4 regions of the Colwellia sp. MT41 genome follow, and region 2 is predicted to be linked to each of the others. Evidence: predicted binding sites of a transcription regulator. Region 2 holds the regulator's gene; each other region holds the start of a gene.
What was found. The regulator sigma-54, encoded in region 2, starts transcription at its own class of promoters, with help from an activator protein. The targets are predictions, from matches to a motif close to GTTGGCACGNNNNTNGNNT.
Positions count from the first base shown of each region.

Region 1: a site for sigma-54 is predicted at 5,369-5,387, ahead of CMT41_RS01415 (PEP-CTERM sorting domain-containing protein). Genes of this name have one in related genera too.
Region 3: a site for sigma-54 is predicted at 6,056-6,074, ahead of CMT41_RS17040 (DUF2726 domain-containing protein). Genes of this name have one in related genera too.
Region 4: a site for sigma-54 is predicted at 5,992-6,010, ahead of glnA (glutamate--ammonia ligase). Genes of this name have one in related genera too.

Region 1 is NZ_CP013145.1:329,122-336,563, reverse strand. Features, by position in the region: gene CMT41_RS01440 (hypothetical protein) at 1-302, opposite strand, end outside; gene CMT41_RS01435 (DUF4442 domain-containing protein) at 395-883, opposite strand; gene CMT41_RS01430 (DUF523 domain-containing protein) at 1,023-1,502, opposite strand; gene CMT41_RS18890 (hypothetical protein) at 1,531-1,689, opposite strand; gene CMT41_RS01425 (c-type cytochrome) at 1,893-2,195, shown strand; gene ltrA (group II intron reverse transcriptase/maturase) at 2,540-3,751, opposite strand; gene CMT41_RS01415 (PEP-CTERM sorting domain-containing protein) at 4,675-5,319, opposite strand; gene prsT (XrtA/PEP-CTERM system TPR-repeat protein PrsT) at 5,519-7,442, opposite strand, start outside.
Region 2 is NZ_CP013145.1:3,755,661-3,763,102, forward strand. Features, by position in the region: gene lptC (LPS export ABC transporter periplasmic protein LptC) at 1-377, shown strand, start outside; gene lptA (lipopolysaccharide transport periplasmic protein LptA) at 340-984, shown strand; gene lptB (LPS export ABC transporter ATP-binding protein) at 974-1,729, shown strand; gene CMT41_RS15905 (RNA polymerase factor sigma-54) at 1,848-3,365, shown strand; gene hpf (ribosome hibernation promoting factor) at 3,392-3,679, shown strand; gene ptsN (PTS IIA-like nitrogen regulatory protein PtsN) at 3,787-4,257, shown strand; gene rapZ (RNase adapter RapZ) at 4,285-5,139, shown strand; gene CMT41_RS15925 (HPr family phosphocarrier protein) at 5,170-5,445, shown strand; gene mgtE (magnesium transporter) at 5,650-7,008, shown strand; gene pmbA (metalloprotease PmbA) at 7,117-7,442, opposite strand, start outside.
Region 3 is NZ_CP013145.1:4,020,664-4,028,105, reverse strand. Features, by position in the region: gene CMT41_RS17065 (DMT family transporter) at 1-685, opposite strand, end outside; gene CMT41_RS17060 (beta-ketoacyl synthase) at 849-2,744, opposite strand; gene CMT41_RS17055 (GlxA family transcriptional regulator) at 2,894-3,916, shown strand; gene CMT41_RS17050 (GGDEF domain-containing protein) at 3,969-4,847, opposite strand; gene CMT41_RS17045 (dUTP diphosphatase) at 5,035-5,679, shown strand; gene CMT41_RS17040 (DUF2726 domain-containing protein) at 6,148-6,831, shown strand; tRNA gene CMT41_RS17035 (tRNA-Thr) at 7,171-7,246, shown strand; tRNA gene CMT41_RS17030 (tRNA-Tyr) at 7,307-7,391, shown strand.
Region 4 is NZ_CP013145.1:399,123-406,564, forward strand. Features, by position in the region: gene CMT41_RS01685 (TIGR03899 family protein) at 1-384, shown strand, start outside; gene CMT41_RS01690 (MerC domain-containing protein) at 556-936, shown strand; gene glnG (nitrogen regulation protein NR(I)) at 1,009-2,409, opposite strand; gene glnL (nitrogen regulation protein NR(II)) at 2,406-3,521, opposite strand; gene CMT41_RS01705 (DUF4124 domain-containing protein) at 3,691-4,158, opposite strand; gene glnA (glutamate--ammonia ligase) at 4,467-5,873, opposite strand; gene CMT41_RS18895 (hypothetical protein) at 6,307-6,471, shown strand; gene CMT41_RS18905 (hypothetical protein) at 7,085-7,216, shown strand; gene CMT41_RS01715 (2Fe-2S iron-sulfur cluster-binding protein) at 7,241-7,442, opposite strand, start outside.

The DNA.
Region 1 (7,442 bases), 910 kb from region 2:
TCTGCATTAGCGTTTAGCAATATTTCATCAATAAGCTTATTCGCGTTGATCAGGTAGGTTAGTTGTAAAAACTGATTTTGTAATGGTAGTAGCTGTTCCGTTATTAACGCATGGGATTGTTTAGCTTGTTGAGATGCAAACCATAGTGCAGAAGATAATGCGGCCACAACAAGCAAGAATATGGCCAAAAAATACACGGTGAAATATTGATAAAATGACTTATTAGCTATTTTACTATCTTGCTCAAGTACTTGCTTACCCGGTAAGTTGTTAGTATTTTTATCCGTTTTATTGGTAGTCATTATTCATCAACATAGTTCAGCTCCATTGAACGATATTTTATACCATATAGCCTAGTAAGACATTAAGCTTTGCTACTTTTGTTTAGTCTTTTTTAACGCTTTTTTTTACTGACCCATGCCCATTCCATCTGACACTCTATCGGTGTTTGTCCCGATTCATCCTTAATGGTTACAGGCACCAAGACACTACCTTTATCCTCACGTTCAATGAGTTCAATCTGCTCAGCAGTTAATTGCGCCACAGCAGTTAAACTACCTTGCATACGTCGTTGATAATTTACTTGCATTGACTTTAATAATGGTAACTTTGAGTTAGGTACATTCATACCAAAAACAATACCCGTTGCTGACTCTGCTAACACCGCGGCAGCGATTGCATGTATGCCACCAATATGATTTTGCACATTTTTTTTATTAGCTAAAGACAACTGAGTTTTATGCTTAGTGATCTCAATAATCTTAATACCACTGGTCCCGGCAAATTTAACTTTGCTGGTGAATAACTTTGTTAAAAGAAATGAACGCATAAAGCTAGGGGCTGAGTTGATTTTTGATACTATATTATTAAACTGGTTAGCCATAAGTAGAGTCTTTCATAAATTAATTGATATTGGCATTGTTATCCATACTGGTCAGACCTGCAAGTAAATTATTATATTCAACTGCTAGCTATGATCCACAAGCTCAAAATCAAATTAACCGTGGCAGCAAGAGTAAAACTTACTGGTCTAATAACCCCTGCAGTTGCTTAAGGTAAAACTCGGAAAACACCTGAATGCCATGCTGGCGCAGTAGCTTGGTAGTAATACCTTCGCCAACAATCTTTTGCTGACTAAAGGAACCATCATAAATGGTATTGCTACCACAGGATGGACTCGATTCTTTTAGTAAGGCAAAACGAATATTATGCTGCTGGCATAACCTTAAAGCTTGCTGAGCTCCTTGTGAAAATTGTTGACTGACATCAACTGAATCAATGGTAATCACTTGCAGTGTTTTTGGGTTTATTTCTGCTGGCGGCCTTGGCACAGGTAAACCTGATATAACCTCAGGGCATACGGAAATTAACCGGCCTTGAGATTGCCATTGGCTTAGCAATTGACTTGCTAAAGCTTTTACTTCGCCGTTATAGCGTACTCTTTCACCTAGAAAGCAGGCACTGATCAAAATCTTATCAAAACATTGTTTGTTGCTGGCCATTACTTACCTCATGCCGAGTGCAGCTTAGCTAAATATTCGGTATTTTTGCTATCTCGCCAAGAGAAGCAAGTTTTTCTCGATCAGCGGCAATGTATTCTTGGTAGCCGTCATTTTCAAAATTAACGCTTAGATGCTTTGCTTGCCATGAAAACAACTTAATACTCTGTGACCTTGTTAAAGGGAACACAATGAAGCACTCTATTATCTGATCGTATATAGCTAATTATACGATGAAAGTTTGATGTTAATCAGAGAGTTTGATAAAAAAAATCCACGACAAGTTAGTCTAATTTTCATATACTCAAGACAGAATTTTATCTTTGTAACTCAAGTATCATGCTAGCATTTTACCTTGGTTACAAATACCTTTGAACCAAAGAGAGTGAAACTATGAATAAACTTATGCTTGCTGTGGCAACAGCAACAGTTATGATGGCATCTCCTGTATTTGCTGGCGACGCAGCAGCGGGTAAAGCAAAATCAATGATGTGCGCGGCTTGTCACGGACCTGCCGGTATTTCTGCAGTACCAACTTATCCTAACTTAGCCGGTCAAAAAGAAGCTTACCTTGTTAAGCAACTTACCGACTTTAAATCAGGCAAACGTAATGACCCAGTTATGAAAGGTATGGTTATGGCGCTTTCTGCTACTGATATAGAGAACTTAGCGGCTTACTACGCTAACCTGAAATAAGCTTTCACTTTTTCAAATCTGGTAAAAGTCCTGTAAAAAGCCCCAGTTTAACTTAATTAAACTGGGGCTTTTTTGTAGGTGACATTTAGTAGTTCATTCTGAAGAATATCGAAAATTCTCCAATTTCAACTTCATTTAAAATATTAGTCTTAGCAATTCATAGTTACCCATACCCTGCCAGTTGATAAATTGTAGTTACTTCAACTCATACGTTAACAATATCGGTGTTTCAATTAGCTTTATTTCAGGCATCGAGTAGGGTGAGGCTCATGCCTCATCCCTCTCACAGAACCGTACGTACGGACCTTGTATACGGCTCATGCAATTTACTATTTCTCATCAAGCTAATAATAAGAAGCAAGAACTCCTGTCTTCACTTCATCTATCTGATATAAGCCGATTTCTTTAAACCATTTGTTTGGCATTGCGTAGTTTGCTAGTGGACTCTTGGCACTTCGCCATGAGTTCATCTTGATAAACTTAAAGGGTGGCTTGAACTTTAACTGCTTTAATCGCCGATGTAATTTCATCGGCTTTTTCCACAACCTCAGTTGTACAGCCCTTAATCGTCGCCTGAGCCAAGCCGACAGTTGTTGTAAAATTGAGCTTATATTCGCTATCTTAAAGTAATTTACAAAACCTCTTAGCACTGGGTTGAGTCTTTTTAGCACTGTCACTAAATTACCTGCTCCATTACGCTTGGTGAGTTGCTTCACTTTTACTTTGAAGTTGTTGAGTTTCTTTTCTTGAATACGGGTGTAATTGCTGCCAATTATCACTCCTAAGAATTTTATCCCCGTGTCGCTATGTGCTATATGGGTCTTACGCTCATTTATTTTAAGTTTCAGTGTTACTTCTAGATAGTGGCTCGCTACTTTTAATGCGTTCTCTGCCCCTGCTTTTGAGGTGCAGAAAATCAAGATGTCATCCGCATACCGCACTATCCTGTGCTGCCTGCTCATCATTTCTTGGTCAAATTCATCTAAATAGATGTTTGATAATAGCGGACTAATAACGCCTCCTTGTGGACTACCAAGTTCACTACTTTCAAACGTTGAGCCTACCATTACACCACTGTTGAGAAACTGTTTTATCAAGTTTAATATACTGCCGTCTGTGATGCGCTTTCTTACGAATTTTAAAATTAACTCGTGGTCGAGTATGTCAAAACATTTCGACAAATCCATATCAACAACGTGACGCTTGTTATACCTGCGTATAAATAACGTCGCTTTGCTGATCGCTTGATGACAGCTTCGCCCCACACGATAGCCATAACTTGATGGATGAAAGTGCGGGTCAAATATCGGTGTCATGATAGTCGATAAACATTGTTGAACAATTCGGTCTCGAACCGTTGGAATGCCCAGTAAGCGTTTGCCGCCATCGTCTTTGTCGATTTCAACACGTTTTACTGGTTGCGCTTGATAGCGCTTTTCTTGCAGTTCAAGCAATAATTGGTTGAGTTCTTTTTCCAAATTTTGGGTGAAATCATCGATACTCTGTCCGTCAATACCGGCAGCGCCTCGATTCTTTTTCACTTGTTTGTAAGCCATATAAAGCGCTTGCAGTGATAACATGCGTCCATAAAGACTAAAATGTACTCTCAAATTACTGTCTCACATCACTTGGGATTAGCTTCCTTTACATCGGTTAGGTTTGTTTCATTATCGCGGTAAGCCTTCTAGCGAGAGAAATTTTATTCTCTATTATTGCAATGTACTTAACCGCCTTTATTTTGCCTCTAGTAAAGAGAAATAATTACTCCCCGTGTCCAGTTCCATTCTCAGCCTTGATTTCACCCTTAGCAAATTAAGGAGACCTTGCCTTATTAGACAACTCGTAGACCCGATACAAATCCCACTATTCTTGAGTGATTTATAAATCACTTCCCCCCTTCGCAATCAATGAAAGCTTTTAACTCAAATTGACCCTATCAAACACAATGCTGATAGTCGGCTTGGTTTTATCCTCCACACCATTACTGGCTGTCATCGGCCTAGCCTTACTCACTACTACGGGTTCATCTGCCACCTCACACTCGCAAAATTCTTGAGTCACCTCTTGAACAATACGTCCAACCATTTTTGATCAAATCATTTTGATTGGATACAATGCAAGGCTTCCCCAGTTACTGCACTAGCTCCCCGATAGATATGCCACCCTCAAGCACAGCATTGGTCTGACTAAGAATAGGGCTTCGCGCTATTATGGACGCTTACCCACCAATACCGCCGAAACAGGTTACGGTTAGTTGTGTACATCTATCTTCCTATGGCTTCCTTCAGACCCTATCGTTAGCCAATAACGCCCTTGCCATTCAGATTATCTTCCCCTTAGTCAGGGTGATCAGGCTTCTTTCAGCCTGTCGGGTTTGCCAGCTTCGCTGGGCAAACATAAAAAAACCTCCAACAGGAGGTTTTCTCGCTAAATATTAGTTGATAGTTAAATCATTTAATATTTAAGTCATTAAGCAATATTAAACTTTACGACGTGCTGCGCCAGCTAAACCCATAAGAGCTAAACCGAAAAGAGCAATTGAAGTAGGCTCTGGGATTGAATCACCAGCAAAAGTAGCACTACCAATATTTGTATTTATACCTGAAGAAAAAGCAGCTGAAATAACAGCTACATCAGTGCCACCTTTCATAGTGTTGGTATTAAAGTTACTGTAAACTGTACCAGCGATATCTACTGCGTTGAAAAAAACATCATAATCAACTGAATCGGCATCAGCTGAATGAGTAGCTGTATCAGCTTGTAATCTTAACCATAAACTACTAGTACCTGTAACCGTATTATTCACAATAAAATCTAAATTGCCACCATTTAATAAATCTGAATACTCAAATGTAAGTACACAGGTATTAACCACTGTACAGTATTCGCCTCCAGACTTACCATTAAATGAAGCTATGACACCTTTACCAGAAACTACGCCATTCTCATCTACTTGCTGGTAAAGTCCGCTAGCAATAAAGTCTTGACCATAGGTAAAATTCGAATGACTACCAACATAATCAGGATCCCAAGTAATACCACCTGAAGAAACTGGTGATGCAGATGCACCGAAGCTTGCTAACGCGATTGCTGCTGTTGCTGCAAAAGTTTTTAATAAATTCATGAAATTTCCTTTTAGATATTCGGTTTAATGTGTAATTCTAACAGCACTAAAGCACTTGTTGTGCCAACTTGATATTTATTTAATTTCCCCTTAAAAATCAATAGATAAACAATGGCGCATTTTATGCGGTTAACAAGAAAATAACAGAGTGTAAAATTTCCTGACAACAAACTTATCTCACTTTCAATTCAATCATCGGCTATTCAACAAGCTTTTTCAATTTCGCTATTTTGATATTTAATTCACTATCATGGGCACTTAAGCCAAGCAACACGTCCTTGGCTACTTCCGGTTGTTTAGTTGCAATATAAGCTTCCGCTAAGGCAACTTTAGCATTAACGTCTACTGAGCCGCTTTTATCTGCAGCGATCAACACCTCAATAGCTTGTTGATAATTTTTATTAGCTACTAAAATCACACCATAGCTTTCTTGTAAGAATATTTCATTTGGGGCTATAGCAAGAGCTTGTTCAATATGCAGCTGTGCATTAACAAGATCATTAATTTGATATTCTATCCAAGCTAGGTTATTTAATGCGGCAATGTTATCTGGTTGAACCTTTATCATATCTAGGTAGGTAGAGATAATTTTGGTTGATTTATTTTTATCTACATTATTAGTACCATACAGCTCCGCTAGTAACATTCTTACTTTGTTATCATTAGCATTCTTAGTTAAATGACTTTCTAGCGCCTTTTCAGCTTCATCCCCTTGCTGAGAAAATTGCAACGCTCTCGCTAAGTTAACCACATTGTTGGCATTTGGCATCTTTTTATACGTTTCACCATATAAGTTGATGGCTTGTTCATAATCCTTCTCTATCATGGCAATTTTTGCTTCAGTAGCAATCATTAAAAAATTTGAAATACCTTTTTCTTTTAACAACTCCAACTGATTTTTAGCTGCTTTTTTATTATTATTTTCAAGCTCTAAATACGCCAATGTTGTCATTAGATTATTATCATGAGGGAAATCTTTATTAGCTTGTTTAGCTATTACCAACGCGTTGCCATATTTTTTTAATTTTTCTAATGCGCTAATATAACCAACCCGAAGAATGTAGCTATTAGGGGACACTTTCACTGCCTTTTTATAGGTAGCTAATGCATAATCATCTTGCTGATTATATGTGTAACTGTTTGCTAATATTATCCAATAACGAGATGGTAAGTTTTTTTCATTTTGAATGCTTTCTAACAACTTAATAGCAGCAGGTAGCTGATTATTAACGCGTAAGTTTTGTGCTAAACCGATAACAAGGTTTTTATGAGTATTACCATTTAGTTTATTTTGATCATGTAAGGCACTTAAGAAAGAAATGGCAATTACTGTATTTTCATTTTTGGTTTGTAAAACACCATAGCGGCGAATAGCATTATGATGATTAGGGTTTAATTCTATTACCTTCTCATAACCCTCGATGGCACCCTCTGTTTGTTTTTTAAACTCATATACTGCGGCTAAACTATAAAGAGCACTAATATTATTTTCGTCTAGTGCTAGTGCCTTATTAAAATATGCTTCGGCTTCAGTCACTTTCTCTTGATTAGAAGCAATCAAGCCAGATAAAACATTACCCGATACTTGATATTCGTCACTCGCTAACCATTTGGTTGCAATAACCTGTGCCTTACTAATTTCATCCCCTTGAATATACTGGCGTGCCAATGCAAACTCAGTTTCATGTAAGCTGGGATCAATACTGATCGCTTGTTCTAATGACTTAATACCAGACAAGTCTCCTTGGCTAAGTAGAAGTGCTCCTTGGTTTACTTTAATTCTAGCGTTGTTAGGCGAAACTTGACCTGCTTTGTTTAGCAATAACTGGGCATTGGTATAATCACCAATTTTCATTAATTCTAAACTGGTTATGTGTAATAAATCAGCATCACTTTCACTATTTTGTAAGGCATTTAGTCTAGATACAGACGAGACTAAATCATCGGTATGACCGAGTTTAATTTTAATTGATAACAAAATGACATTAATGGGGTGGGTTATCGGTAACATACCCTCTAAAGCAATTAAATAATCATAAGCCTGCTCTAACTCATCCAGCTTATATGAGCTAACTCCGGCAACCATTTTAGCGACCACAAAACTTTCATCATAACCTACGGCT
Region 2 (7,442 bases):
CAGAACGAATGGAACATTATGCAGATTTGGAGGTGAGTTACTTTGAAGCGCCACTTTATACTTTATATCCACAAAAACAAGGTAAACCGTGGAAAATTAGTGCCCAAGAAGCAACACTGTACAAAGATAATCGTGTTGAATTGAAAAGGCAGGTGCTTATTCAAGCAACTGAAATTGATAGCTTAATAAAAGAGATTCACTGCAAAGAAATCGTATTAGATTTAAAAACCAACATTATTAGTTCAGAGCAAGCCGTTATTGTGGTCGGCAGGGATTTCACCATGTACGGCTCAGGATTAATTATCGATTTGAACACTAAACAAATGACCCTAACCCAGCATGAACGCACAATTTATAAGAAACATGATGATAGCTAATTTATACCAAAGTACCTTGAAAGTACTAGCCCTAACTTGCAGCCTATTCTTATTTACTAATGCCCACGCGGCTAAAAAAGATTTAGAGCAAGAAATTACCATTAAATCACAACGACAATCTGCCGACCTTAAAAACAAAATTGCCAGTTATTTAGATAATGTCAGTATTAGACAAGGCTCTATTTCCATTACCGCAGATATAGTTAAGGTATTTAGTCGTATTGATAAAAAAACCGGTGAAAAAAATGATACCTATTTAGCCAAAGGAAATCCTGCCACCTTTGAGCAGCGACTAGAAGACGGTAGCTTAATTAGCTTACAAGCCGATGAAATAACCTATACCCCTAACGCTCATATGATCAAGATTTCAGGTAATGCGCTGGTCAAGCAAGCGGGTAGTGAGGTCAGTGGTGATATAATCACTTATAATACCTTAAGCGAAAAACTAGAAGCACAGGGCTCTGATAACCAGTCTGTTACCACCATACTGCAACCAACAATATTAAAGAAACAAAAAGAAACTCACGAAAAGTCTAAAGCGGAACAATCCGCTGATAACGTAATTGAGCAAGAAGCAGATAAAAAAGGTAATGGCAGTGGCTACTAATATCGATAGTAAACCCTCGGTAAACACGTTAATTGCCGAGGGTTTATCTAAGTCCTATAAAAATAGACAGGTTGTTAAAAATGTCAGTTTACAAGTTAATGCTGGGCAAATAGTTGGCTTATTAGGACCCAATGGCGCTGGCAAAACCACCTCCTTTTATATGATTGTTGGCTTAGTCCCCAATGATGGTGGCACTATCAAACTCAATGGCCAAGACTTAACACTTATTCCTATGCATGAAAGAGCCCGCATGGGCATAGGTTATTTACCGCAAGAAGCATCAATTTTTAGAAAACTCACCGTTAGTGATAATATCATGGCTATCTTACAAATACGTAAAGAGCTTACTGAAACACAACGCGCGGAAAAACTTGAACACCTGTTAGAAGAGTTTCATATTTGTCATATCAAAGATAATACCGGCATGAGCTTGTCAGGTGGTGAAAGACGACGCGTTGAAATTGCCCGAGCATTAGCGGCTGAGCCACAATTTATTTTATTAGATGAACCCTTTGCTGGTGTTGACCCTATTTCGGTTGGCGACATTAAAAAAATAATATTACAATTAAAAGAGCGCGGCATAGGTATATTAATCACCGACCATAATGTTAGAGAAACTTTAGACGTTTGTGAGCATGCCTATATCGTTAGCCACGGTGAAATAATTGCCCAAGGCAATGCCGAGCAAATTCTTGCTAATCAAAAAGTGAGAGATGTATACCTTGGCGAACAATTCACGCTATAGTAAGGCTATACTAAAGCGAAAATGACTAGCTTTAAGCAGAACAATTTAAGAGCAAAGTAGTGATAGATTAGCAAACTATAACTACTAAGAATAATAAATAGGAAATCATATAACCTAGATGCGACCTACACTACAGCTCCGTATTGGACAACAATTAACCATGACTCCGCAGTTGCAACAAGCAATCAAGCTGTTGCAACTGTCAACGTTAGAATTACAACAAGAAATTCAAGAAGTATTAGAGAGCAATCCATTACTTGAGCTTGATGAAAAAGTTGAAAATGAAAATACTAGCGATGAAAACAATCTTGAAGAAGCATTTACAACCAGTGTCTCTGAAACTAACACTGAGCTGACAACAAGTGACGGGAGTGAAGAGCAACCAGCAAGTATTGACGAAATCAGTACCACTGAGGCCATGGAAAAAAAGGAAATACCCGAAGAACTAAATATCGATACCACCTGGGAAGAAAGTTACAGTGCTGGCGTTTCAAATACCGGCGCAGTTAGTAGCCCTGCCGATGATTATACCTATCAAGGGGAAACCACGGACTCCATTCAAGATCATCTATTGTGGCAAATGGAATTAACGCCTTTCACTGATACCGATAAAACCATCGCTATTGCCATTATTGAAGCAGTTGATGATGCCGGTTATTTAACCGTATCACCAGAAGAAATTCTAGAAAGTGTCGGTACAGAAGGGCTAGAGCAGGATGAAGTTGAAGCGGTCTTAAAACGTATTAATATGTTTGACCCTATTGGCGTCGCTGCTCGCTCAATTGCTGATTGTTTACTTATTCAGTTGAATCAATTTAGTGCTGATACCCCTTATCTGAAAGAAAGTAAACTCATTATCAATGAACATATTGATTTACTTGGTAACCGAGATTACCGTCAGTTAATGCGTAAAACCAAATTAAAAGAAGATCAACTGCGTGAAGTTATGCGTTTAATTCAAAGCTTAAATCCTCGTCCAGGTGATGCGGTAATTAAAGGTAATAACCAATACGTTATTCCTGATGTTACCGTTGAAAAGAAAAATGGTCGCTGGGTGGTTGAGTTAAATTCGGACACGGCACCAAAACTCTCTATTAATAAGCAATATGCGGCCATGTCTAAAACAATGAAATCATCAACTAATGATGGTCAATTTATTAGATCAAACTTGCAAGAAGCCAAATGGTTTATTAAGAGCTTAGAATCTCGTAATGACACCTTACTCAAGGTGTCCAATTGCATAGTTCAGCGTCAGCAAGGATTTTTAGAGCATGGTGCTGAAGCCATGCTTCCTATGGTGCTCAATGATATTGCTGAAGCTGTTGATATGCACGAATCCACCATATCTCGAGTGACCACGCAAAAATACATGCACACACCAAGAGGGATTTTTGAGTTAAAATACTTCTTCTCCAGCCATGTTAGTACCGAAAATGGTGGTGAATGTTCATCGACCGCAATTCGTTCTTTAATTAAAAAACTTATCTTAGCGGAAACACCTGCTAAACCGTTAAGTGACAGCAAAATGGCTGATATACTGGCCGAGCAGGGAATAAAAGTGGCGCGACGGACTATTGCTAAATACCGAGAATCATTAGCGATACCACCATCAAACCAACGTAAGAGTTTACTTTAAAACACTACCATAAAAGGATCATGCTTATGCAAATTAATCTTTCTGGCCATCATGTAGAAGTAACAAGTTCATTACGAAAATATGTTGATAGCAAGTTCTCAAAACTAGAACGACATTTTGATCATATCAATAATATTCATGTCGTACTTACCGTAGAAAAGCTTAACCAAAAAGCAGAAGCCAATATCCATATTAATGGCGGTGAAGTGTTTGCCTCAGCAGTTAACGGCGACATGTATGCTTCTATTGATACTCTAGTTGATAAACTTGATCGACAAATCCTTAAGTATAAAGGTAAGATAGCTCAGCACTAAGCTTAGCTAAATCATGAATACGCTTTAAAGTAATTAAAGCCGATAAATCTGGCGCCCTAAGCTAAATGAATTAGCACAGTTGGGCGCCTAAAATAATTAACACCATTATGCAATTATCAGAAATATTAACAACAAGCTGTACCACTTGTGATGTAGAAATCACCAGTAAAAAACGTATTTTAGAAAAAATTTGTCAACTCGCTGCCAAGCAAATCGGTGATATAGAACAAGATGATCTGCTAGAAAGTTTACTTAATAGAGAAAAAATGGGTAGTACCGGCATAGGAAACGGCATTGCCATACCCCATGGTCGATTACCTAATGCCAATAAAGCTGTCGCAGTGTTAATAACAACAGAACAAGCTATTGATTTTGATGCCATAGATAATAGGAATGTAGATGTTTTTATTGCCTTATTTGTGCCGGAAAATAGCTGTAAAGAACACTTAATTACCCTACAAAGTATCGCTAAATTATTTAGTAATAAAAAGATGATTAAGCGAGTTCGCAAATGCCATGATAATCAAGCACTCTATAACCTAATTCAACAAGCTAGTAATACCCTAGATGCCATATAGTAAAGTACACGGATATAAGATATAAGAATGAAACTAATCATAGTTAGTGGCCGCTCTGGCTCGGGTAAATCAGTTGCCCTACGCGTATTAGAAGATCTTGGTTATTATTGTGTCGATAACATTCCAATTAACCTCTTACCGGCATTAATCCATACGGTTATCAATGACTATGAAAACGTTGCCGTCAGTTTAGATGTACGAAATTTACCAAAAGATCCCGAAGATATTCCTGAAATCATTGCCTACTTACCTAGAGCAGTAGACGTTAATACCTTATTTCTTGATGCCGATGATAAAGACTTAATCAGGCGTTTTAGTGAAACACGTCGTTTGCACCCCCTTATAAAGGAGAATATGACCCTTGAGCAAGCGATTACCCGAGAAAAGTCATTATTAGAGCCGATATCAACGAATGCTGACTTATACATAAATACTAGCCAACTTACCCCTCATCAACTTGCTGATTTAGTCAGGGAAAGGATTTTAGGCAAAAAGACCGGTTCCATGGTACTGGTCTTTAAATCGTTTGGTTTTAAACACGGTATTCCAATCGATGCCGATTATGTTTTTGACGCGAGGTTTTTACCTAATCCTTTTTGGGAGAAATCACTGAAGGGCAAAACAGGGGTTGATGCAGAGGTCAAAGATTTTCTTGCCAGCCAAGCGATAGTCACTAAGTTTATTTGGCAAATTAACAGTTTTATGATGACATGGTTACCACACTTAGAACGCAACAATCGTAGTTATGTCACTATAGCTATTGGTTGTACCGGTGGCAAACATAGATCAGTTTATATCGCAGAAATGTTAGCCAAGAATTTCCGTAAAGAGCGCGAAGATATTCAAACGCACCATAGAGATATTCATATAAAATCAACTTAATAAGTGAGCAGAATAATGGGTGCTATAGTATTGCCAAAAAAATCCCAACAAGTGACCATTTGTAATAAGTTGGGTTTGCACGCTCGTGCAGCCACTAAACTTGCACAATTAAGCCAAAAGTTTTCCGCACAAATCACCCTAGAATTAGCGGGAAAAAAAGCCGATGCAGGGAGTATTATGGCGCTGATGCTATTAGCTGGTGGCCAAGGAAAAACAGTTAATATCACCGCACAAGGCGAAGATGCACAACTAGCGTTAACTGAAATATGCCAACTTATTTCTGATAAATTTGATGAAGCTGAATAAAAAAATCGACTAAAAAAGTATCTATCTCAAGATTAAAAAGCTGATAAAAACACTAAGTTACGATAAACTTACGCTGTTTTTAGCTGTTTCCCAAAGAAAGCTGTTTTCTTTTATCCTTAAGTAATCCTCAGTTTCGCTACTTTCACAGCGACACATTCTTACAGGGTTTTCAGTGTACTAAATAGCAAAGAGGCAGAGTAGGCTATGCCAGAAGTATCAGAACAAGAATTTAACCAACAAAGGTTACAACAAGTTAACGAAGCGCTTAGCAGTGGTATGTTCGTCTATGTACGAAAACTGCTGCAACATATGCCGGCCTTCGATCTAGCCCTTATTTTAGAGTCTTCCACAGCAAAAAATCGACCGGTACTTTGGCAACTTATTGATCCTGATTTTCATGGTGAAGTGCTCGAAGAACTTAATGAGGAAGTCCGTAAAGGCATTCTTACCAGCATGCCGCCTGAAAAGCTTGCAGCGGTTGCCGAAGGCATGGACATTGATGATTTAGCTGAAGTTTTACGTACATTACCTGACAATATTTTTAACGAAGTCCTCGAGTCGATGGACTCACAAGACCGTAGCCGGGTCGAAACCGCATTATCTTATGAAGAAGATACTGCCGGTGGCATAATGAATACCGATACTATCACCTTGCGTCCCGATGTAAGTGTTAAGGTAGTATTACGCTACTTGCGTCTCAAAGGTAACCTGCCAGATGCCACTGACTCCTTCTATGTCGTTGACCGTAACAATCGTTTTATTGGTGTGGTATCTCTTGCTGCCATAGTAACAGCCAAGGCAGAAGCTATCGTCTCTTGTTTGATTAATGCTGAAGTAGAAGCGGTGCAAGCAAATATGGATGAGCAAGATGTTGCCCAGCTGTTTGAACGTCACGATTGGTTTTCTGCTCCCGTAATTGATGAGCAAGGTCACTTACTCGGTCGGATAACCATAGATGACGTAATTGATATCATCCGTGAGAATGCCGAACACTCTATGATGAGTATGGCGGGTTTAGACGATGAAGCAGATACATTTGCCCCGGTAATTAAAAGTACTAAGCAGCGCACATTATGGCTGGGGGTAAACCTGATCACCGCATTGATGGCTGTTGCCGTGACCAGTATGTTTGAAGATGTCTTTCAACAATTGGCTATTTTAGCCGTATTGAACTCTTTGGTGCCCAGTATGGGTGGTGTTGCTGGTAATCAAACCTTAACCCTGGTTATCCGTGGTATGGCATTAGGTCATGTCGGTGACAGTAATGCCCGGGCACTACTGAGTAAAGAAGTAGCGATTGGCTTTTTAAATGGCATTATTTGGGCGACATTAATTGCCACGGTCGTAGCGATATGGAAACAAGATTTAATGCTTGGTGGTGTCATTGCTTTCGCCATGTTGATGAATATGACCGCCGCTGGACTTGCTGGTGTCAGTATTCCATTGATATTAAAACGCATGAAGATTGACCCTGCGCTGGCTGGTGGCGTTATTCTTACCACAGTGACCGATGTCCTGGGTATTTTTGCTTTCCTAGGCACCGCAACGCTGTTTCTTACATAAAAAGTTTTACCTAGTAATAGTGACTTAGCTAAATATTAATCAAAAAAAGCGTCACCTAATCAAATAGATAACGCTTTGTTATTATTGGTGAAGTAATAAGTTTACTTACTAATGTCCGGCGACTTGCATCTCATCAATCAAAATTGAACCGGTGTGGATACTACCGCGTAAATCAACATCAGAGCCAACAGCAACAATACCTTTAAACATCTGCGCTAAATTCCCGGCAATAGTAATTTCACTCACTGGGTAAGCAATTTCACCATTTTCAACCCAAAATCCAGCCGCACCACGAGAGTAATCACCATTGATAATATTAACGCCTTGACCCATTAGTTCGGTCACCAGTAAACCTGTTCCTAGGGTTTTTAACATAGCATCAAAACTACCATCATGACCTTTGGCGTCAACCAGCCAATTATGAATACCGCCAG
Region 3 (7,442 bases), 270 kb from region 2:
TAATGTAACCTATAGCAGAAGTGACAATACCTGATAGCAAGGCACAAAGAGCACCTGCCCCGACTAAATTAATGCTGTCGAGATTAAGGGCATTGGTTGTTGTTAAGTTAACGATAAACCATAAGAGTATCGCCATTGGCGCTGCTTTGATAAAGTTGCCTGCAGTTGCTGCTGCGGGATCACTTGCCCCTCGACCTTGCAGTGTATAAATACCCCAAGCAATACCGGAAATACACATCAATAATGCACCATTCAATGACGGTGCCCTTATACCAGGTAACATTAATATCACTAAGCCAACAAGCGCAAGTACAAAACCGACTAATTGTATTCTATTTAGCCGTTCTCCTTCGCGATAACCAACAAGTGTCATGGTTATTTGTACTGAGCCAAACAGTAATAATGCCCCTGTACCCGCGGCGATTAAACCGTAACCATAAGTGAAGCTAACCGCATAAATGAATAGGGCAGTAGCAGCGAGCCAGCTGCCTGACTGAAGCGGTGTTTTATGATTTCTTATCGTGACAAATAGCCATAAGAATAGCGCGCCAGAAACGACTCTAAGCATAATGAAACTGGCTTCATCTATGTTGGTTTTTTCTAAGGCAAAGCGTGTTATCAGTGAATTAGCGGCAAAAGCTAACAGTGATATTATGGTGATTAGGATGATTTTAAGCCGAGTCATATATTTGTCCTGGTCTTTGTTTTGGCAACGGTGGCGAGGAGTTAGCGACTCGGCTCTATATTTTTAACTAGATGCTAAGTAAATAGTTAACACGATAGCAAAGGTGAAAATCAAGATGTTAGCTTAGTAAATTGGCAAGCTAACACTTTAATCGTTAAGGCTATTAAACCATATCATCAAAAGGGTTTTTAGTCGGTAAGGCAATACTGTTTTTAAATTCTGCGAATTTTATCTTATCAGTCGTTAGCTCAATGTCATCCTCATTAATCAGGCCTTCGCCAAATTTATAAATCAAATCAAATTGACCGTTATTGGCATTATCTCGATAAACTTGCTGTGCTTGTTCGACGCTAATTAGCTTTTGTTGATATTCTTGCATAGCCTCAGCGCCATAGCGTTTTTCCATCATGGCTAGGGTCACTTTTGGCGAGAATATGGTTGCCGTGGCGTTATTGCCGCCAAAACCTTTTGAGTTAATAAAAGCGATGTCCATGTCATGACAATACCAATGCTCAGTGGCAATATTTAGGTGTTGGTCATGCACATCGTCAGCAACTTTATCAATGGTGGTAATGCCAGGCATAATATTATCACTGAAAACACCTAATGCCATGGCCATTTGATCGCCACTAGCTGGGCCTAGTGTATGGCCGACATAGGCTTTGGGTGCCGCTACTGGCCAATTTTCGATATTAAAACATTCAGCAACTCTATGGTAAATCAAAGATTCAGTGACGCGGTTTTGTGGCGTACTTGAGCCATGCGCAAGAATAAAGCTACGTTGTTGCAGTGCTTCTTTACCTAAAACTTGCTCGGCTAAAGCAACCGATTTTGCCATCGTTATATAGTTACCTGGACCTGGCGCCGTGATAGATTTTTTATAGCCATCAGCATTAATAAATACATCGGCAACTGAGGCCAGTACCTTTGCCCCCATAGCCAAAGCCAGAGCATCATCCATCAAGATAACAAATTGTGCACCTTCACCTATAGTAAAACCACAATTTTTACCAAAAGGACGACTGGTGCGGCGATGATCGGCGGTGTCGGTACCGTCTAGTCTTTTTAAGCCCTCTTCGTTGGCTAGCGCGCTCATATTACCAAAGCCTTCAATGACTTCTGGCGTGATTGCCGCTTCACTACTACCGACAATAGCGACGCGTATACGGCCAGCTGCCATGTCATGAACAGCCGCACGTAGGTTATATAAAAATGTTGCACAAGCACCAGAGCTGGTAAATGTGGTACCGACATTACCAATAACATAGGCATTAATAAAATCGGTAGACATGGTATTTAACCCTAGGGCTAATTGTTTAGTACTGACGCGAGAGCCGGTTAAACGACTTTTAATCAAACCGCCCAAACCCTCATCATTTAGTTGGCCGGCGATCGAGGCCGAATAAACACCTACTTCATCAGGACTGATCTTGTCTAAAATAGCATCCCATTCAATTCCGGTTGAACGAATGGCATCGGTAGCAGCGAAGATGGTCGCTTGTAAACCACGCGGTTGATAACGGCTCTTATATAGTTTTGCCGGGTCAAAGCCTGTTGGAAACTGTCCCGCGGCTTTAATGGGGTTATCACGATAGGCATCATGAGTAATGGTTAATTGCTCAGGAATCTTAACCGCAACTCTAGCCTCGCCGATATCAGTCAGCAACCATGAGCTTGGTACGGGTTTAGGTAACTCTTTTTTGAGCAACTCAAAGGAAATATATTTATCAGTAGGGCTGATATTCATCTTTTGATGCCAATGGGTTGCATCGGGATCAAAATGATTTTTCTCAATTTTACGAATTAAGGTACCGGCAAGAATTTGTTGGCCGAATTTGGCTTCTATCTCACTAGGTGCGACTGTATTACCATCAACATCCACTAAAGTGCCTTGTTGATAGCTGACGATATTCATTAAGCTTGCTAAGCCAACAAAAGTTTCTTGACGTGCTTGGGCATTTAACTTGTCGATGACGATACGACGGAAGCCTTGATGAAACGAGGTGCGTCCTGCGGCATTAATACCGCCCATGCCAATAATTAAAGGTAAACGTGCCATCTAATAACCCACTTAAAGAATTTGAATAAATGCAAAAGAATAATAATGCCTAATATCTTCACTATTCTAATGACTCTTTGAAAATTTAATAGGTTAGAATGGCCATATAATATGTAATAATGGCCACAGTAAGTTATTGAGAGATAAAAATGCCTAATAGACTCATTAAATCAGAAAATCTTATGGTTCATTTGCTGATTTATCCTCACGTTTTAGCGACAGGTGTAACATTACCTGTTGAAATGTTACTTGCCGGTGAGGCCTTTGCCCGACGTTATGATAAGTCAGCGTTAAAACTTAACACAAAATTTTTGAGTGAGTCGTCAGCAAAGATAAAGTCACGTGCAGGTATTAGTATGATTGCTGATATCACCCTTGACCATGAAGCCAATGTTAGCACCGTGCCAGCAGATATTATTATTGTGCCGAGTTTGTGGCGTAATCCTCGGCCTGTGCTTAAAAATCATAAAAAACTTATTGCTTGGCTAAAACATTGTTGGCAGCAGGGCAGTACATTAATTGGCGTTGGTACTGGTGTGTGTTTTTTGGCAGAATCGGGCTTGTTAGATAATCACTCAGCGACAACCCATTGGCATTATGTTGAGCAATTTAAACGTGATTATCCGCAAGTAGACTTAAAGCCGGATTTCTTTATTACCCAATCGGAAGGCATTTATTGTGCGGCGAGCTTAAATGCTTTGGCTGATATTATTGTGCATTTAATTGCCCAGCATTATGGTAAAGCCGCGGCACAAAATGTAGAACGAAATTTTTCCCATGAAATACGCAAGCCCTATGAAGAGCAGCGTTATTTAGAAGGTTCGGGTGATAGACACGCCGATGAATTGATTGCCGAAATTCAATTTTGGTTACGCACACATTTAAATACAGAATTAACCTTAACTGAAATTTCCGAACAATTTGGTATGAGTCAACGTTCATTTACGCGGCGATTTAAAGCCGCAACGGGTGTTAGGGCCACCCAATATTGGCAACAATTACGCATTGAAACGGCTAAAGAATTACTGGCCTCTAGCAATTTGACCATACAAGAAATAGCAGATCAGGTTGGTTATCAAGATCAAGGACACTTAACTCGCTTGTTTAAGCAGAATTTAAGTTTAACGCCAAAAGTTTATCGTGCCATGGTAAGGAAAAAGTTGTTTAGTTAAGCCTAAAGGGATAAAAAACTATTGATTAATTAGCGGGTGTTTATCTTAATATTTACTCTACCGGCTTAAAAACGATGTTGTTTTTACCATTTGTTTTTGCTTGATAAAGTAGAGAGTCTACCCGTTTAGCGATGGAGTTTGCGCAGTCACCTTTTATTACGGCACAAATACCTAAACTAATGGTGATGTTAATACCTGGCATTAAGGTTTTACTTGCCACGGTTTGACGAAGTTTTTCAGCTAATTTTATTGTATCAATTTTTGTTTTGGATTCCGATAAAATAACAAATTCCTCACCTCCGACTCTAAATAGGTGATCCGTTTGTCGAATATGATTTTCAATAAGCGCACTGAAGCTTTGTAATACTTTATCGCCAATATCATGGCCAAAATTATCATTGATTTTTTTGAAATCATCTATATCGATGCTTATAATAGCAAAGGGCGTTTGATAGCGCTCAAAACCCGCCAGCAATGCTTTTATCTTTAAATTGTAGGCTTTTCTATTTTTAACCTTGGTGAGTTCATCGAGTAAAGTTTGCGCTTTTAATTGTTGATGCGCTTCTTCTAATGAGGTGATGTCTCTGCTTATACCTAAAATACCAATATGGTTAGTAGCATACTCGAAGGGTATTTTTTTTGTTAATAGGTAAACCCTACTGCCATCAGGATAAGTAACCCACTCTTCATTAGTTCTTATTTTACCTTCGGCTAACATGAGTTTATCGTGATGCCTAAATAGACTAGCGAGGTCATGATCAAATATTTCGAAATCATTTTTACCGATTAACTTATCAGCTGATATATTGATAAAGTGGAGAAAGGCGGTATTGCAGCCAATATATTTGAAGTCTTTATCTTTATAGAAAATCAAATCATCAATTAAATTAATGACGGAGTTTAATAGTAAGTCTTTCTCTAAATACTTCATAAATCCTCCTATTTCTTCCGGCTGCTATTTTGGTGTAAGTACCACAAAATAGCAGTCGGTGAAATTTACTTTTACCTCATTAATATAGTCATAAAGTTACTCTTTAAGCAAAACAAAGAGCAAAAACTTGTCACAAGCTTTTAGCTGCGGCAAAATAAGCACCTGACATTTATTATTTGAGAAAAACATGAGCGAACAACTATCAAACGCACTTTCTAAAGCTGAGAAGCAAATTAGTCAAATGCTAACCATGCAAGATGCGATGAACAGTCGTGTTAGTGACACCTGGCGTGAAAATGGCTACGAGTGGTATCGTGCTATTTGGGTGGAATGTGCCGAGATGTTAGATCATCATGGTTGGAAGTGGTGGAAACACCAAGAAATTGATATCGCTCAAGTGCAATTAGAGCTGGTCGATATCTTTCATTTTGGATTAAGTTTACGTTTGATGTCCAACGATAGCGCCGAGTTTATTGCTCGCGATCTGGCGAAAGAATTACATCAAGGCACAGGCGAAAGTGACTTTAAAGTTGTACTTGAAAACTTAGCATCAGCAGCAGTGACCGATAAAACCTTTGATGCTAAGGCCCTTGCTGACTGCATGTCCTTAATGAATATGGACTTAGATGAGCTATTTAAACAATATGTCGGCAAAAACACACTAAACTTTTTCCGTCAAGATCACGGCTATAAAGAAGGTAGTTATATTAAAGAATGGCACGGTGAAGAAGACAATGAGGTGTTAGCTAAACTTGTTAGTACTTTAGATGCTGGCGCCGATGATTTTCAACAGCAGTTATATAAAGCGTTAGAAGAAAAATATCCCGCTTAAGTAATTCGCTATATCCACCTATATATATACCCGTGATACCTCAAAATGCGCGTTTCAGGATGTCTGAGCGATTCATGATCAAGGCGTATCTTTTTATTAAGGGTTATTCCCTTAAAAACAGATACAAGGAAGAGCATGATTTGCTCATACATCCCCGTAGGGCTGGTTTAGAAACGTTTTATGCAGCGTTATTGATTTCGACAATAGAACAACTATTATCTTCAATCAATGCCTGGCCTAAAGACGTTTCTAATTCCAGCTGAATCCTGCATTTTGAAGTAACACGGGTATAGGTGCAGTAATTTTATGCTGCACCTAGCTCTGCAACAACACGCCAATAAACCGTCCCCGAACAACCTCTAATAATATCTTTAACTTTGGCACACATTCTGCTTAATTCTGCTTAAGTAGTGCGTTTATCCGGTGGAATCAGGAAAAGCGTCAAGAATTTGAATCCCGGAGAAGTATATGGAATTGATATTATTTACCTTGATTACCTTAGTGGTTATTGTTGCTGTGTTAGCTAGTCGTTTAAATGATAATAGCTTTCCTTTTCCTTTTGATAGTAAAAAAGCAATATTTACCCCAGCAGAAAAGAACTTTCAAAACTTAGTTGAGCAAGCCCTAGGGACAAAATACCGGGTATTAAACCGAGTGAAATTAAGTGATGTGGTAACTATTCGTAATGGTGTCTCAAGTCGTGCTAGCCAAAGTGCGGCTAAAAGTGCTGAAGCAAAATACTTAGACTTTGTCATTTGTGAACGCAGTACCATGAAGCTACTGGGTGCCATCGATTTAGTGGATACCCAAGGACGAGGTTATAAAATAAAGAAAGATTGGTTTGTCAGTGGTAGTTTAGCCGCGGCTTCAATTCCACATCTTCGTATTAAAGTAAAAGCGAATTACACCCTAGAAGAAATTAGAACATGTATTCATACCCGCTTGTTTGGTAAATCAGCGGCTAACTTTGCCCCTCAGCCAAAAATAAAAGGGCGTATCATTCCTGCTCCTATGATAAGAGCAAGAAATAAGTCAGTAGGTGCTGTAACTTCAGCGGCGGCTAAAGCACAAGGTGAGCAAAAATCACCTGTGTTACCGCAAATGTCGGCAGGACAATTAGGCGCTATGCCAGCAACGTCATTATCGCATTAAGCTTTGGTACTTTTTAGTTATACATTTTTAGTTATACATTTTTTATTTTGCTTAGCATTATGATATATCGCTAAGAATATAGTAATGAATCTGAACTTGAAATAACTTAATAGAGTAACCGTAGGATAAAATACAGTGATCCGACATTATATGCCGACATAATATAATGTCGTTTTGTACTTTAGCTCGCGGTAATATACCGTTGAGCGGATAAAATAAGCTCTCCTTGAATAAAAAATCAACAAACAAACAATAAACAGCTAAAAAGTGCAAAATATTTCAATTTAGCTATTGCAAGGGGCAAAACATTACACTAGAATTCGCACCACTTAATGTAGTGCCGACTTAGCTCAGTTGGTAGAGCAACTGACTTGTAATCAGTAGGTCGCCAGTTCGATTCCGGCAGTCGGCACCATTAATACTTATTTAAGCTTTGCTTATATAAGGTACCTGTGAAAAGGTATCGGCTCAATGTGGAGGGGTTCCCGAGTGGCCAAAGGGATCAGACTGTAAATCTGACGGCTCAGCCTTCGGTGGTTCGAATCCACCTCCCTCCACCATATTTCGACTTATGCTTATGGCGCTTATTTTGCAACATAAGAGTAGGTCAA
Region 4 (7,442 bases), 980 kb from region 2:
AATAAAAAGGGCATTCGGTTAATCACGGGTGCTTATCAACAGCCGGGTTTATTTAATATTTTTTCTAAGCAGCGACAGCTATATTGTAACTTAAGTCATTATGGTTTGAATTACGCTGATTTATTAGCTTTATCAGAGAATCACCTTATATACTTACAAGAAAGTGAATCGAGCTTAATAAATAAAGGAGATGTTCTGCAATTTACTTATAACGGTTTACCGTTAAAGTTAACCGCAAAAAAAAGCAATATTTGCCTGCAATTTTATAAGTTCACACCACTAGGGGCTGAACTTGCTCACTTGATTAGTGATAAAAGTAATGATGATTTCTTTGAGCATTTAAAAAGTAAATTAACGCAATACTTTGTCATTAATAGCGCTTAAAAAAAGACTATTCTTCGGCACTGTATCTCCTTGAAAATATCAGGGGCGTTTTAGATTTGCACCCTTAGGGTTAATTTACTAATGTTATATTATATCAATTGTGATAGTATCTCATTTTGAGGGCCGGAGCTGGCCAATGAAGATAAATTAATCGAGATTCGCGGAATAATCATGTTAGACAGAATAGGCATTACAGCAACTTCTTTATGTGCATTACATTGCATATTATTACCTATTTTATTGCCTATGTTGCCTTTAATGGGGTTAAGCTTTTTAGCTGACCACGCTTGGGAGCATGTTTTCCTGCTGATGACGGCTGCACTAGGCAGCATAGCCTTATTTTCTGGCTTTAAACGTTACCACAAACGCCTTTATCCTTTCTATTTGCTTTATTTAGGCGTTGCCTTGTATTGGATAAAACATGACTTCTCTCAAGAGTTGGAGCCGTACTTTATCATTGGTGGCGCTAGCCTCATCATTGCTGCTCATTTTATCAATATCAAACTGTGCAACAGTTGTAAACGATGTGAAGATGAGGCTTGTAATAGTTAAACACAGTAATTGCATGCTAGCCTAAATTACTAATATTATTCATAATATTAGTAATATTAGTAATTTTAGTAATTAGCCATTAAATTCTTTCAATTTTCTCGTTAAAGTATTTCTTCCCCAGCCCAGTTTTTTTGCTGCATCTTGTTTATGGCCTTGGGTGAATATTAATGCTCGTTCAAGCATTATTTTTTCAAATTCAATTTGAGCATAATCGAGAATTGCATTTTTCCCCTGGGCTAATTCTTGGTCCATCCAGTCGCTGAGCGCATCCTGCCACGCATTTACTTCATGTTTTAAAGGGGTAGAAATTTTGGTTAATTCACTCGGCAAATCTTCAATCAGTATTTCTTGACCGCTTGCCATTACCGTTAAAAACCGACACATATTTTCTAATTGCCTAACATTGCCTGGCCAATGACAGTTATTGAGAAAGGCACTGGCTTTTTTACTTAATGTTTTAACCTCTACACTCAACTCATTAGCCGCTTGCGTTAAAAAATGTTGGCTTAGTTGGGGAATATCTTCTTTACGTTCTCTAAGGCTAGGTAAGTGAATTCGAATAACATTGAGACGATGAAATAGGTCTTCCCTAAATTCACCTTTCTTTACTCGTTCTTCAAGGTTTTGATGAGTAGCAGCAATTATTCGAACATCAACCTGAACAGGTGAATGCCCTCCTACCCGATAGACTTGTCCATCAGAGAGTACCCGTAAAAGGCGAGTTTGAATTTCTAGCGGCATATCGCCAATTTCATCTAAAAATAGTGTTCCGCCATGGGCTTGTTCAAATCGACCTTGTCGAACAGCATTTGCACCGGTGAAAGCGCCTTTCTCATGACCAAATAATTCAGATTCAATGAGATCTTTTGGAATAGCGGCCATATTCAATGGAATGAAAGGGGCATTTACTCGAGGACTGTGGGAGTGTAGTGCTTGAGCAACTAATTCTTTACCTGTGCCGGACTCACCATTAATTAATACACTAATACTTGAGCGAGATAAACGGCCAATGGCACGAAATACTTCTTGCATAGCAGGCGCTTCGCCAATTAACCCCGCCGCTAACGGGACATTTTTTTGCTGCTGCTTTTTTGCGTTTTGCTCTCTAGCATGAGTACACGCACGTTTAGTAAGGTTGATAGCTTCATCTATATCAAATGGCTTAGGTAAATATTCAAAGGCACCACCTTGATAGGCATTAACGGCACTGTCTAAATCAGAATGTGCCGTCATAATGATCACAGGAATATGATTATGCTGTTTGTTTATTTTTTTTAATAACTCCATGCCATCCATATTCGGCATACGAATATCAGAAATAATCACCTCTGGTTGGCCATGGTCTAAGGCAATTAATAAATTTTCAGCGCTTTCAAAGGCGGCACAACTCATATTAACTTTGGCAAAGGCTTTTTCTAACACCCACCTAATGGAACTATCGTCGTCAACTATCCACACTTGTTCTGTGATCATAATTCATTCTCTTGTGATAAAGGTGTTTGATTTAAAGGCTGTTGTTTCAATGGTAGTAGAATGGTAAATTCAGTATGACCAGGGCGGCTATGGCACGATAGCTTACCTTGGTGCTGATTGATCAGGGTTTGCGCAATGGACAAACCTAATCCTGTGCCATTCGAACGTCCAGACACCATAGGGTAGAATAAAGTATCTTGAATTTTACTCGGAATGCCAGGGCCATTATCAATAATACTAATTTGCACCGCTAACTTAACGCGTTTGCCATGAATGGTTTTATTGCTGGCGATACGTGTTTTTATGGTAATGTCATGTATTTCGTCAATCGCTTGAATAGCATTATTAACAATATTAAGTACTGCTTGTTGCAGTTTTTCTTGATCACATTCAACCTGGGGAAGTGAGGGATCATAGTCACGCAATAAATGAAATTTTTGTCCATTTGAATAACTTACCAGCTGACATACTTTTTCGAGTATACCGTGAATATTATGTGCTTTTATTTGCGGTAATTGATTTGGACCAAGTAAACGATCAACTAAATTTGTCAGTCTATCAGCTTGCTCGATTATCATGCTGGTGTATTCTTGTTGCTCCTCACTCACTTCTTTACTTAATAATTGTGCTGCACCACGTAAACCCGCAAGTGGATTTTTAATTTCGTGGGCTAGGCCTTTTATTAGGTCGCGGGCGGCAAGCCATTGTTGATGCTGAAAAACCTCTAGGCTTATCTGTTTTTGTTGGTCTATTTGTTTAAATTCAAGTAATACATGAGGGGTTTGGGCAAACTCGACCGAAGAAGCGGTAACTTCTGCGGTAAAGCGATGGCTTTCATTGAGTTCAATTACTATATCGCTGTCAGTAAACTCTTGACCGGTGGCAATGAGTTGTTTTAAACGCGTGCTATTAATGCTGGTCTTGGCAAAAATGCTTTCAGCTGCGGTATTATATAAACGATAAAGGCTCTTGTTTAGTAGTGCCTCGGCAGCAGGATTTGCATATACGATGGCAAGTTCTGCATTGAGAATAATGACGGCAGTCACCAATTGATTAGCGAGAGATTGCTGATAGGATAACTTCTGCTCTTGTATATAACTTCGACTGTGCATAAAAAACCTCAGGGAGATACATCATCTTGCACTATTTTGGTGCGTTAAATGCAATTTTACTAAAGAAATGTTTTATATGCAGTATTATTTTTTTGAACTAACAAGAGTTAATTTTGTTAGTTCTCTTGCTAGCTCTTTGATAGCGTGGGCTGATAGTTAAATGGTTAACTTAGTTAGTTGAAGCTCTATGCATATAAAACGTTACTGATGCTGATGATGCAATAACCTTGCCTTCTTCATCAAGTAATAACATTTTTATTTTATGTTCACCCCTATCAATATTTCTTAGAGAAAACATAGAGTGATTTTGTGGACTTTGATGAGGCTTGCCGTCAAGGAGTAATTGTACTTCTAGCCCAGATTTAAATCTTGGCTTGATACCCCCGCCAATATATATAGAGCCAGTATTATCACGTATTGTGGCATTGTTTTTAGGTGTATTGATAACTATTTCGTATTCTTCGATGGTCACTTGCGGCGAGATATCGAGTACTTTAGTCTCAATCGAAGTGCTTGATTGAATGATATTACCCGGCTTAGTTATTACTTCTACAGCGCCTGCTCGGGGAGAGTCCGAAAAAACTAATACACCTTGTTCATTACGCCAGACATAAATTTTGGCGGTACTTGGGTGCACAGGAGCTGCTAATGTAATTCCCAATAGTGAAAATAGCAATAACTTGATCATAGTTCGTTAAATTGTTCCTGTGCTTGGGTGCTCAACATCCGCATCGTTCCATAATGTACGCTAATATAAGTATATAGCTATAATTTATACAAAAAAATGTTTTTATTGTTTTATCTGTCAATAAGTACATTTTAAGGTGCATTATGGCAAGCTTGTTACTTTTATGCTCCGATGTTGCTATTTAACCCATAAAAAAACTCACCTAAGTGAGCTTTTTATAATGAGCGCAAGCGCTACCAAGATAGTGTTAGGCGAAATTAAACGCTGTAGTACATATCAAATTCAACCGGGTGAGTAGTCGCATTCAATAGTTCAATTTCTTTACGCTTAAGGCCAATGTAAGCATTAATCATATCGATATCCATAACGTCACCTACGGTTAAGAAGTCGTTGTCCGCTTCTAATGCATCAAGGGCTTCTTCAAATGATGAACAAACTTGTGGAATTTCTGCCGCTTCTTCTGGAGGTAAGTCGTATAAATCTTTATCCATGGCTTCGCCAGGATGGATTTTATTTTTAATACCGTCAAGGCCAGCCATTAACATTGCCGTGAAGCCTAAGTAAGGGTTCATCGTTGGATCAGGGAAGCGAACTTCGATACGCATTGCTTTTGGTGTAGGTACCATAGGAATACGGATTGAAGCAGAACGGTTTCTTGCTGAGTATGCCAGCATAACAGGTGCTTCAAAACCAGGGACAAGACGCTTGTATGAGTTAGTTGAAGCGTTAGTGAAAGCATTTAATGCTTTAGCATGCTTGATGATACCGCCAATATAGAAAATCGCCATTTCAGACAAGCCGCCGTACTTATCACCAGAGAATAAGTTAACGCCATCTTTGGCAAGTGATTGATGCACATGCATACCACTACCGTTATCACCCACTAATGGCTTAGGCATGAAAGTAGCTGTTTTACCGTAAGCGTGAGCAACGTTATGTACTACATATTTATAGATTTGTACTTCATCTGCTTTTTTAACCAAGGTATTAAAGCGACAAGCAATTTCATTTTGACCACAAGTAGCTACTTCATGATGATGCGCTTCAACCACTAAGCCCATATCTTCCATCACTAAACACATGGCTGAACGTAAATCTTGAGAAGAATCTACTGGAGCTGTGGGGAAATAACCGCCTTTAACACCAGGACGGTGACCCATGTTACCTTCTTCGTATTTGGTACCAGAGTTCCAAGCCGCTTCTTTATCATCAATCTTGTAGAAAGAACCACTCATGTCAGTGTGGAAACGTACATCATCAAAAACGAAGAATTCTGGCTCAGGACCAATTAATACCGTATCAGCAATGCCAGTACTGCGTAAATATTCTTCAGCACGATGGGCTACCGAACGTGGATCACGGCTGTAGCCTTGCAAAGTGCTAGGCTCTAAAATGTCACAACGAATATTTAATGTTACCGCTTCAGTAAATGGGTCTAATACTGCTGTTGATGCATCAGGCATCATAACCATGTCGGACTCATCAATGCCTTTCCAGCCTTCAATTGAAGAACCATCGAACATTTTACCGTCTTCAAAAAAGTCTTCATTTACTTGGTGATGAGGAATTGAAATGTGTTGTTCTTTACCTTTTGAATCAGTAAAACGAAGGTCAATAAATTTGACATCGTGCTCTTTAATTAAGTCGAATACTGCTTGTGACATTTTGTCTCTCCAGTGAGGTTAATTTTATAAATTTTTTAAATAGCCAAGTAAGTTTTAACATGGATGAAGTTATCAAGGTTGGTTACTATCATTATTCATCTATTATTGTTCATTGAATAAGCTAAAATCGTGCCAAGATTAAGTGCATTGATTTATAAGCTTTTTTATTGTTTTAACCTTACATTACGCACCGAAACGGTGCTCGTGTTGCTCTTTTTTGGTGCGCTGATAAGTCATGTAAGAATCTACTATAGAATATATTTAGCTAGTTGCCTCTAAGAATTTATACTTATTTACCTGTTATGTTTAAAATATAAGGCCAAGAACGCCTTTATTGATATTTATAGTCAGGTAAATATATATTTTTGGTATTTATACAGCTGACTTTTATGGCTTTTTATAACGTTAATGCCTTTGATGAATGAGAGCGTTTATGAATAAATTGATAGTCTCTGTGTTAGCTAAAATTTATTTTGTCATCTTTTTATTAACTACGTCGATTAGTGGCCATGCCAATGAAGAGTTAAGTATTTGGCAAAAACCAATCCTAGTTTATCAGCAAGACTTTGATTGGCTCAAACTCACCTCAGACGAGTGACTCAAAGGCGATATAGTTTCAATGTACGGTGAAAAATTAGAGTTCGATAGTGAGGACTTAATATGCAGATTGGTACGATGTAGTTGAGTTAGGTAGTAAGGCAATGGCAAAGTATTGGTATGTTTGATGGCACTATAGCGGAAGGTTATTTTGTACTAAAAGAGGGTGAATTATCTTTAGTTAAACATGCTGTTACTACTCACTATATTTAAATAGCCTTTTATCTATAGCCTTTTATCTATAGCCTTTTATCTATAGCCTTTTATCTATAGCCTCTTTGGACAAAAAGGAAAGAGATTTATGGGATGGCTATATAAACGTAGGTATTAATTTACGGCAAGGTAACACTGTTCAAGTCGATTATACTTTTTCTGCTGGCATGCAAAGGCGAAGTTCGAGCAGTCGCTTTAAGGCGAATTACATCGCAGATTATAGTCGTTAGTAAGACCAAAATACGAATAAAAAAAGTTACCGCCGATAGCGAACGTTTCACTTCATCTTATTACTGGTTCTTCAGCCCGAGGATATATTTCAATGTTTCATATAATATACAAATGCTTGATGCAGCCTTTGGTGGTAATAGCCACCATTTAAAAACGGGTTTACAATCGATTTGACCAATGATTTTGAGCTTGATTTAACTTTCTATGCCGATCGTACTGACAAGCCAAAGCCTAATAGCGAAGGGGGTATACCTGAGAAAAATGATTACCGTTTAGTAGTCATTCTTGGCTATGTTTTTTAGTCTTTAAAGCGCTAAACGTCTGACTTACTCATGGCTCAGCACAACATCGGTTAACGCGTTACAACTGCAAAGTAAAATATAGCCTTGTTGCTTTTCTACCGCAGATAAGCCATTGGTTGAATGTTGCTTGACTTGACCGCTTATTAATTTCGCTTTACAACTGCCACAACAACCAGCCCGACATGAATAAGGCAATATTAAACCGGCGGCTTCCCCTTGCTCAAGT